2 linked regions of the Nitratidesulfovibrio vulgaris str. Hildenborough genome follow. The protein of the gene in region 2 interacts with the protein of the main gene of each other region in a pairwise test. Links are inferred from orthologs where the notes say so. Each region holds a gene or a part of one and is shown on either strand. Other genes may lie near its edges.

The links. The genes of interacting proteins can lie anywhere in the genome.
Region 1: the proteins of ftsH (region 2) and hflC interact in binary tests that used the Escherichia coli proteins (3 or more experiments, as listed by UniProt). The link is inferred for Nitratidesulfovibrio vulgaris str. Hildenborough from one-to-one orthologs.

The regions. Positions count from the first base shown.
Region 1 is NC_002937.3:754,829-759,148, reverse strand. Bases 1-2,944 are described here. They hold hflC (protease modulator HflC), read left to right. Parts: upstream 1-1,018; coding sequence 1,019-1,870; downstream 1,871-2,944. Other genes in these bases: DVU_RS03235 (LexA family transcriptional regulator), read left to right, coding at 2,199-2,897; hflK (FtsH protease activity modulator HflK), read left to right, coding at 1-1,017. Outside these bases: DVU_RS03230 (response regulator), read left to right, coding at 3,117-4,320.
Region 2 is NC_002937.3:1,368,281-1,373,957, reverse strand. The notes cover bases 1,488-4,412. They hold ftsH (ATP-dependent zinc metalloprotease FtsH), read right to left. Parts: upstream 3,973-4,412; coding sequence 2,002-3,972; downstream 1,488-2,001. Other genes in these bases: folP (dihydropteroate synthase), read right to left, coding at 1,488-2,005. Outside these bases: DVU_RS06040 (CdaR family protein), read right to left, coding at 1-388; diadenylate cyclase CdaA, read right to left, coding at 390-1,136; more of folP, read right to left, coding at 1,145-1,487; DVU_RS06015 (type IV pilus biogenesis protein PilM), read left to right, coding at 5,078-5,677. UniProt on the Escherichia coli protein: Acts as a processive, ATP-dependent zinc metallopeptidase for both cytoplasmic and membrane proteins. Plays a role in the quality control of integral membrane proteins.

The sequences.
Region 1 (4,320 bases), 610 kb from region 2 along the record:
TCCGGGCCGGACTTCGAGAAGCTTGGCGATTCGTTCCGCCGCTTCCGCGAATTCCCGTTTCCTACCGGCAAACTTGCCGCAGCGGCTGTGGCCGTCCTGTGGCTTCTTTCCGGTGTCTACATCATCAACCCCGACGAAGCAGGGGTGGTGCTCCGGTTCGGACAGTACGACCGTACTGTCGGCCCCGGCCCGCACTACCACCTGCCCTTCCCTGTTGAACGGGTCTACAAGCCCAAGGTGACGCAGGTGCAACGGGTGGAGATAGGATTCCGCTCGCCGACGCAGGGCGCCACCTTCCAGCAGGGACAGGGACGCGTCTTCCCCGAAGAGGCCGCCATGCTGACCGGTGACGAGAACATCGTCAACGTGCAGTTCAGCGTGCAGTATCAGATCAAGGACCCTGTGGAGTACCTCTTCAACGTCACCGACCAGGCGGCCGTAGTCCGCAATGCCGCGGAGGCGGCCATGCGCGAGATCATCGGCAACAGCCTCATCGACGCGGCACTCACTGACGGCAAGCTTCGTATCCAGAACGAAACGACGACGCTGCTTCAGGAGATTCTCGACCGATACAAGGTTGGCATCCGCGTGCTCGCAGTTCAGATGCAGGACGTGCACCCGCCCAAGGAGGTCATCGACGCCTTCAAGGATGTCGCCTCCGCCCGCGAGGACAAGAGCCGCATCGTCAACGAGGCCGAAGCCTACCGCAACGAACTCCTGCCCCGCACCCGTGGCGCGGCGGCTGAACTCGTCAACCAGGCCGAAGGCTACCGAGAGACCCGCACCCGACAGGCCGAAGGCGAGGCCCAACGCTTCATCGCCGTGCTCAAGGAATACAACGCGGCCAAGGACGTGACGCGCAAGCGCCTGTACTTCGAGACCATGCAGGAGATTCTCTCGCGCAACGGCGTCGAGCGCATCATCCTGCCTCGCGAGACCGCAGGCCGTGTCCTGCCCTATCTGCCGCTGGACAGACTCACACCCGCGCCACAGACCGGTACGAAGGGAGGCAACTAGCATGAGCCGCAAGAGCCTCACCCTCCTCATTGCCGTGCTGGCCGTGTTCATCATCGGCGGGCAGAGTTTCTACACCGTGCACCAGACGCAGAAGGCCATCGTACTGCAACTTGGTGAACCTGTCGGACAAGTTTCCGGGCCGGGGTTGCACTTCAAGCTGCCCTTCATACAGAACGTGATCTTCTTCGATGCACGGATGCTCGATTATGACGCCCGCTCCGCCGAGGCCCTCACCAGCGACAAGAAGGCCATCGTACTCGACAACTACGCACGCTGGCGCATCACCGACCCGCTGACCTTCTACCGCACCGTACGGACCATTCCCGGTGCCCAGACCCGCCTTGACGACATGGTCTACTCGCAGCTGCGTGTCCATGTGGGACGGCATACCCTCACCGAAGTGGTCGCCTCCAAGCGTGCAGAGATCATGACCGAAGTGACACGTCGCACCTCTGAACTCATGTCCGAATACGGCATGGAGGTCATCGACGTGCGCATCAAGCGAACCGACCTGCCCGCCGAGAACCAGCGCGCCATCTTCGGACGCATGCGCGCCGAACGCGAACGGCAAGCCAAGCAATATCGCTCGGAAGGACAGGAAGAGTCGACCAAGATCCGCTCCTTGGCCGACCGTGAGCGGGCCGTACTGCTGGCGGAAGCCAACCAGAAGGCCGAGATCATCCGTGGTGAGGGTGACGCCGTGGCGACGCGCACCTTCGCGAACGCCTACGGTCAGGCACCCGAGTTCTTCGAGTTCATGCGCGGGCTTGAGACGCTGCGCAACTCGCTGAAAGAGGGTACGCGGTTCGTGCTCACCCCCGATGACCCGCTGCTCAAGCCGATTCGCCCCTGATTGTGTCGCATGACATGTTACAGATGAGCGAGACAGACATGTAACATGTGTGACACTATCGGCTTCCGATTGTGACACATCGGGCCACCATACGTGCCACTTCGCTGGAGATTCCACGAAGACACGTTGGTGGCCCGATTTTTGCTCGCCATAGTACGCCATACGCAAGACCTTTAGCTCCATGCAACCGGAGCGCGGAGCGTACTCTTCTTCAACAATAGTGTTGCACTCGTCTATAATGGTAGCTAGGATACCCTACAGACGAGAGCACTCAGATCAGAGGCGATGCCCAGGCCCCAGGCCCGGCTTCGCCGCCCGGAGAAAAGCATTGTCTACGTTCGATGAAGTCTTTGAGCGCATCAAGCTCGCCACGAACACCAGAACGCAGGTCGAGCTGGCGGAAGTCCTCGACATTCGCCAGTCGAGCATATCAGACGCCAAACGACGCAACTCCGTCCCCTCCGACTGGTACATGAAACTGTTCGAGAAGTTCGGGCTGAATCCTGACTGGCTCAAGAAGGGCTCCGGCCCCATGTACCTGCGTACCGACCAGGGGTATGAACCGCTCGACGCCCCCGTCGCCGGACTCGTGCTTGAAGACCCCGCGCGTTACGGCGACCCTGATGCCAAGAGCAGTGTCGCCACTGTGTTCGCCATGGGCTGCGCTGTCGACGAGAACGGTGTTTCGCAACCGCTCACGGCCATCGCCAAACTTGCCGTACCCCAGTCGTTTGCCGCCCCCGGAACGCAGATAGTGCGTGTGGATGCAGGCGCCATGGAACCCGTCATCGGCAAGGGTGCTTTCGTCGGCATAGACACCACCCAGAAGAACATCGTCTCGGGCGAACTCTATGGCGTCTTCATGCCCTTCGAGGGTGTCGCCATCAAGCGGGTGTTCCTCGATGCTGCCAATGCCCGGTTCATCCTCCGGACAGAGAATCCCACCCACCCCGAGCAGTATCTGCCCATCGACCAGCACGCCGACCGTATCTTCGGGCGTATCGTGTGGGTGCTCCAGCGCATCTGACCTTTTCGCTCCAAGACAGCAGTTTCGGGCGGCCCGCAAGGGTCGCCCGTTTTTTTCGTACCCGGGCTGGCAACACCGGCGGCACCACAGAGGCAATCGCCCCTTCACCGCCAGCCCTCACGTGGAATCCGGGCCGTTCCTGCCTTTTCCGGGCCTTGGCGCGCCTTGCATGTGAAGCCTTTTCGGGGCATACACGAAGAAACCCGGAACCGGAGATACATGCCGAATCTTCGTATCATCGTCGTCGACGACGAACAGATCGTCGCACTTGATCTACGGCGCACGCTCGAAGGTCTTGGGTACATAGTGCCTGCCGTCGAGACGGATGCAGACGGAGCCATCGATGCGGCGAAGCGTCTCAGGCCGGACCTCGTTCTGATGGACATCCGCCTGCGGCGCGGTGACGGCGTAGACGCCGCCCATGTCATCACCAACCAGTTCGACATTCCTGTCGTCTTTCTCACCGCCTTCTCCGACGAAGCGACCCTCTCAAGGGCCATGAAAGCCGGGCCGTTCGGCTTTCTTGTCAAGCCCTTTGCCGAACGCGAACTCTACTCCACCATCGAGGTCGCCCTGCTCAAGCACAGGGCCGTTCGCGAAATCGACGAAGCCCGACAGGCTGCGGAACATGCCAGCCTTGCGAAGACGTCGTTCCTCGCAGGCATGAGCCACGAAATACGCAACACCCTGAACGGCATCGTGGGCATGACGGAACTGGTCCTCGATACCCCGCTGTCGGGCGAACAACGCGAAAGCCTGAACACCGTCCTTGCATCTTCCGAGACGCTGCTCACCCTGCTGCACGACGTGCTCGACTTCTCCCGGCTTGAGGCTCGCCAGTTGCGGCTTGTGGAACGTCCCTTCTCACTGGATAGACTGCTGAAGCAGGTTGTGCAGGCATCGCGGTCGGAAGCCGAACGCAAGAACATCTCCCTGGACTTCCGTGTAACGCCCGATGTCCCGGACAGACTGACAGGCGACGCGACACGCCTTACACAGGTACTCGCCAACCTCGTCGGCAATGCCGTCAAGTTCACCCACAAGGGCTCGGTCATCATCGAAGTGAGCGCCATCCCCCAGGACCAGACGCTTCTCGAATCGCTCTTTCCCGACGGGCCGCCCTCAAGCCTCACCCTGCTGTTCTCCATTCGCGACACGGGCATCGGCATCGCCGATGAACACCTCCGCACCATCTTCGAGGCGTTCAGCCAGGGTGCAGAAGAGACGGTCCAACGCTATGGCGGCACGGGGCTTGGTCTCGCCATCTGCCGAAACCTCGTCGAAATCATGGGCGGCAGCATATGGGCCCGCAGTAGCGAAGGACAGGGAAGCAGCTTTCACTTCACCTGCCGTCTACGGCCCGAGACGCCTGCCATCAACACACCTTCCGAACACGCTCAGGCCCCGACCTCTTCAGCGACAC
Region 2 (5,677 bases):
GCGCATCGACGGGGACTTCACGTTCTGCCACGCTATCGACCTCAAGCACCAGCCGGGATGGCGTCACCTCCACGACCTCGAAAGCTCGCGTGATGGGCAGTTTCTCGACTACGACCGGTACGATGGACGTTCCCTTCTTCAGTGTGGAAAGGTCTACGGCGTAGGTGAGACTCGCCTCATTGATGGACCGCATGAGTCCCTTGGGGCCACGCAGACGCACGGAGACTTTCTTGACGAGACCGTCGCGCACGATCAATCCCGCAGGCATCCCCTTGAATTCGACGCGCACTTCGATGAGCGTTTCGACACGCTCTTGTCCGGTAACCATGTACCACATCGTCACCGACATGACACAGGCCATGAGCATATACAGCCAGTTGGAGCGCATCCTACTTCTCCAGTATGTTGCGTAGCACGCGCTTGAGCCGCGTCGCATCGAGACTGGTCGTCAGCTTGCCACCCACGGCAACCGTGATGGCCCCCCGTTCTTCCGAGACGACGACGGCAACCGCGTCACTCTCTTCGGTGATGCCCAGCGCAGCGCGGTGGCGCGTGCCGAAGTCCTGCCGTTCGGTGACGGCGGCCAGCGGAAGTATGCAGGCGGCAGCGGCTATCTCCCGTCCGCGAATGATAACTGCCCCGTCATGAAGCGGGGTCTTCGGAAAAAAGATGGTGATGAGCAACTCGCGCGAGACCTGTGCCCCCAACTTCACGCCGCGTTCGAGCATGTCGCCGAGCGCCACATTGCGTTCGATGACGATGAGCGCTCCGATACGCCGCTGTGCAAGATACAGTGCCGCCCCGATGATTTCATTGAGATGCTCGTCTTCTGTGGAGCGTCGCCGCCGGAAACTTCGAGCCCCCATGTCCGTGAGTGCCTGCCGGATGTCTCTCTGGAAGAGCACGATGATGACGAGGAACAACGACCCGAGGAAGTTCTCAAGCAGCCAGCCGAGCGTGTAGAGGCCGAGTTCCCGCGAGACGAAGTAGACGACGACCAGCAGTAGCAGACCATAGATGGCTGAAACGGCACGGGTGTCCTTCACCAGCAGGATGACACGATAGAAGAGGACAGCCACGAGTGCCATATCGAGCAAGTCGCGCCAGCCCACGGTGACGGTATCGAACAGCAGCATGAATACTCCTAGACGGCGCCCATGGCAGCCACAAGGCGCAAGGTGTGCACCGTGGCGACAACGTCATGAACGCGGTGATACCGCACTCCGCGCCCGGCGAGAAGGGCTGTGGCCACCTGCGTCGCAGTGCCTCGCTCATGCGGGGCCAGACCAAGCAGCGCACCGAAGAGCGACTTGTTCGAAAGTCCCATGAATACGGGCCGCCCCAGGGTCGAAAAGCGCTCGATGTGACGCAGGATGTCGAAATTATGCTCCATCGTCTTGCCGAAGCCGATACCGGGGTCGAGCACAATATGCCCCTCCGGCAAGCCAGCAGCGGTGAGGGCTGCCATCTCCCGTTCGAAGAAGGCGAGGATGTCATCAACGACATCGGCATACGTGGGGGCATCCTGCATCGTGCCGGGCTTGCCCAGACTGTGCATCAGGACGTAGCCGGGGCGGTACTGTGCCACCACGTCACGCAGGGCAGGGTCGAAGGCACAGGCGGAAATATCGTTGATGATGTCCGCCCCCGCGTCGAGGACTGCCACGGCGGTTGCCGCCTTGTACGTGTCTACCGAAAGGGGTACGGGCAGGCCCGCAACGTCACGCAGACCTTTCAGACCGTCGACAACGGGCAGGACACGCGCGAGTTCTTCCTCAAGTGAGACCGGGGCGGCGTAGGGTCGAGACGACTCGGCCCCGATGTCCAGGATGTGCGCCCCATCGTCAACAAGTCTTCGACCATGTTGGACTGCGGCCTCGGTCGTCTCGTGCTGCCCCCCGTCGTAGAACGAATCGGGAGTGACGTTGACGATGCCATAAACGCAAAAAGGGGCAGGGCGAAACTCCCTGCCCCCCTTCAATATCCAGAGTCCGTCTGCGCTCATGCGCGGTCGTCCCTCTTTTCGGGTTCTTCAGCTTCGAGGGTGAACTCCTCGGCCGGGGTAGCGGCGTCTTCCGAAGCCTGCGGCGACTGCGCGGCCTTTGCCCCGTCCGTGGCGTTCCCTGCTGGCGGTGTCGTCCCGGAGTTTGCCGGGGCCCCGCCGTTTCCCCTTTCGGGAGGCAGCTTCTCGCCACGCATGAGGATGTCGATGTCATCACCACTGATGGTCTCGCGTTCCAGCAAGGCATTGGCGATGTCGTGCAGGGCAGTCAGGTTCTCTTCAAGCAGGGTGTGGCAACGCTGGCGAGCCTCTTCGATGATGCGCTTGACCTCGGCGTCGACCAGACGTGCCGTCTCCTCGCTGAAATTGCGCGAGTGGGCCCATTCACGCCCGATGAACACCTCTTCACCCTGTTCACCGATGGCCAGCGGGCCGATGGCCTCGCTCATGCCCCATTCGCAGACCATCTTGCGAGCCATCTTGGTGGCCCGATCGATATCGTTGCCTGCACCTGTGGTCACGTCTGAGAAGATGATCTCCTCCGCGACACGTCCGCCAAGCAGTACCACGAGGTTCCCCAGCAGGTAGTTGCGCGAATAGCCGTGCCTGTCGCCTTCCGGCAACTGCATGGTAACGCCAAGAGCCCTGCCGCGGGGGATGATGGTGACCTTGTGGATGGGGTCTGAACCGGGAATGAGCTTGGCAGCAAGGGCGTGACCGGCTTCATGGTAGGCCGTGATGCGCTTCTCTTCATCGCTCAGGATGAGGCTGCGACGCTCTTTGCCCATCAGGACCTTGTCCTTGGCGTACTCGAAATCCCCCATGTCCACGACGTCCTTGTTGAGCTTTGCAGCCTGCAACGCGGCTTCGTTGACGAGGTTCTCAAGGTCGGCACCGGAAAAGCCCGGGGTGCCCTTGGCGATGATCTCGAGGTTGACCCCGCTGGACAGCGGGGTGCGCCTGCCGTGCACTTCAAGGATGCGCTTGCGACCGCGCACGTCCGGTGTGGGCACGACCACCTGCCTGTCGAAACGACCGGGGCGCAGCAACGCCGGGTCGAGGACGTCGGGGCGGTTGGTGGCTGCGATGAGTATGACGCCCTCGTTGGATTCGAAGCCGTCCATCTCCACCAGCAGCTGGTTGAGAGTCTGCTCACGTTCGTCATGGCCGCCGCCAAGGCCAGCACCACGCTGACGACCGACTGCGTCGATTTCATCGATGAAGATGAGGCACGGCGCGTTCTTCTTGCCCTGCATGAACAGGTCGCGCACGCGCGAGGCGCCCACGCCCACGAACATCTCCACGAAGTCCGAACCGGAGATGGAGAAGAAGGGCACCCCTGCCTCACCGGCAACAGCCCGCGCCAGCAGCGTCTTGCCCGTACCGGGAGGACCGACAAGCAGCACACCCTTGGGGATGCGCCCGCCGAGGCGGGTGAACTTGCGTGGGTTGGACAGGAACTCGACGACCTCGCTGAGTTCCTCTTTTGCCTCATCGACACCGGCAACGTCCTCGAAAGTGACGCGTGCCGACTCCTGCGTGATCATGCGCGCACGAGAACGCCCGAACGACATGGCCTTGCCACCGCCGCCCTGCATCTGACGCATGAAGAAAATCCACACACCAATAAGAAGAAGCATGGGGAACCACGAAACGAGCAGCGTCATGTACCACGCGGCCTCTTCCTGCGGTTCTGCCTTGACTTCGATCTTCTTGTCGAGGAGGCGGCTTACCAGCGAGGGATCTTCGGGCGCAAATGTCTGGAAGGGTTTGCCTTCGGTGGTCTTGCCAGAGAGCTTCTGCCCCTGGATGGTGACCTCGACGACCTCGCCCTTCTCGACCCTTTGCAGGAACTCGCTATAGGTGACCCTCTGCTGCGTGCCCTGTGGTTGATTGAACAGGTTGAACAGAACGACCATCAACAGCGATATGGTCGCCCAGAGCACCAGGTTCCGCGAAAACTGGTTCAATGCGTGCCTCCGGATGGCTTGTGTTCTTTGTGAGCACCCTGCGGGTGTCGGTAGATACTAAGTCGCCTGTCACGGTTTGACAATGTTCTCGTGCAGGAAAAGCCTTTTTATGCCTGCGCACCACAGATGGGACGCCTGAAAAACCCTTCAGCGCACCCCACCGGCGACATCGCCCGCTTCTGCAACCATCTGCCACCCAACCATCAGCAACCGGCCCAGCAACTGTGCGCCCCCCCTGTCACGCCTTTTTTGCAACATTCTCACCCGACGCACTGCGAAGAGACATCATCTGTCCACGCTCACGAATCCTCCGGCAAGGAATGGCATCCGCACACAGAAGCGCTTCCCGCTTGAAATAATGCCCTCTTTGAGGTACATGTCCTTTTTCTGGAAGCGTTTTCTATCCGGTGATAGGCCCGGTCTTCAAAACCGGTGGTAGGTCGAGAGGTCTACGGTAGGTTCGACTCCTATACGCTTCCGCCAATAGCATACCAAGCCCGGCAACGGGCTTTTTTCATATCCGCATTCAGCCATCAGTCACGGTGTGTGATGTGAATGCCCCCGGCGAAAGGGCCTTCACCGCAATAACACAACGTTTTTTAACGACTTTCACATCTCTTCACATCTTGACTCGTTCAAACGGCAGCCCCACCACTAGCCGCAATCCCACAGCGACGTGGCAGAGTCGTTGTGGTCACATGGCCCCAGCCACGTCTTCGCCAAATCAACAGTTTCACAGTATACAAATGAAGTGTCGCTTCATTTTCATGCATGAACCTGCAGAAATAGCAGCCATCATAAAAAGTTATAATACTCTTGCATTCTCATAAAACTACGGCATATAGCTCAACCGCAGGCCATAGAAGCCCGACAAAAGCGCAGGGGGGGACTTTGCGCAAGGGTTTTATGTAAGACCTCACACGCAACCAAGCTACAGATTACGGACCTCTTGTGCTGTGGAGTGTCTTTGCCAACGCCATGCACGGCGGCGGCATCCACCTTGCCCATGCATCAGGTTCCGCCAACGCGACGTAATCCGTCTGCTTGAACCGCAGAAGTGCTCTCCCCCGCACCCGCGCTGATACACGAACTATCTGGATGGTGGATGATGGGTCTCAAAGCCGATGCAACCGCGACCGGGCGCCTTGTCGACATCATACGCAACGGCAGGGCCGGTCCTGCTGCGGCACGCCCGCAGAGCAGCCCCGCTGGCGGACTGTTTTCGCTCTTTGGCACCAACGGCCGTGACAGACGTACGATTGGCGTTGCATGGCGCAACCAGACCCTGTTCCTTGCCGAGACACGTCTTGGCAGTGCCACTCCTCCCGTACTGCAAGGGGTACAGGTCACCCCCATCCCGGCGGGGATGCGCCCCGGGGACGATACCTTCGCCGTATTCCTCCGCAAGCAGATTTCAGAGTTCTGCGGCACCATGCCAGACATAGACATCTGGACGGCCTTGCCTGACGAACAGGCAGAACAGTGGCACTTTCGCATCGCCAAGGTTCCCCCCAAAGAGCGTGATGAAGTCGCCTACTGGACAGCGAAGAAAGAACACGACTTCGATGAACGCCAGTCGGTGTTCGATTGCGTCATCGGAGACGAACTCATCGAACAGGGTGTGCCCAAGTTTCCAGTGTCTGCCACCATCGCCGGACGCGCCGCCCTGCACGACATGCGCAATATCATCCAGCGAACGGGCTTC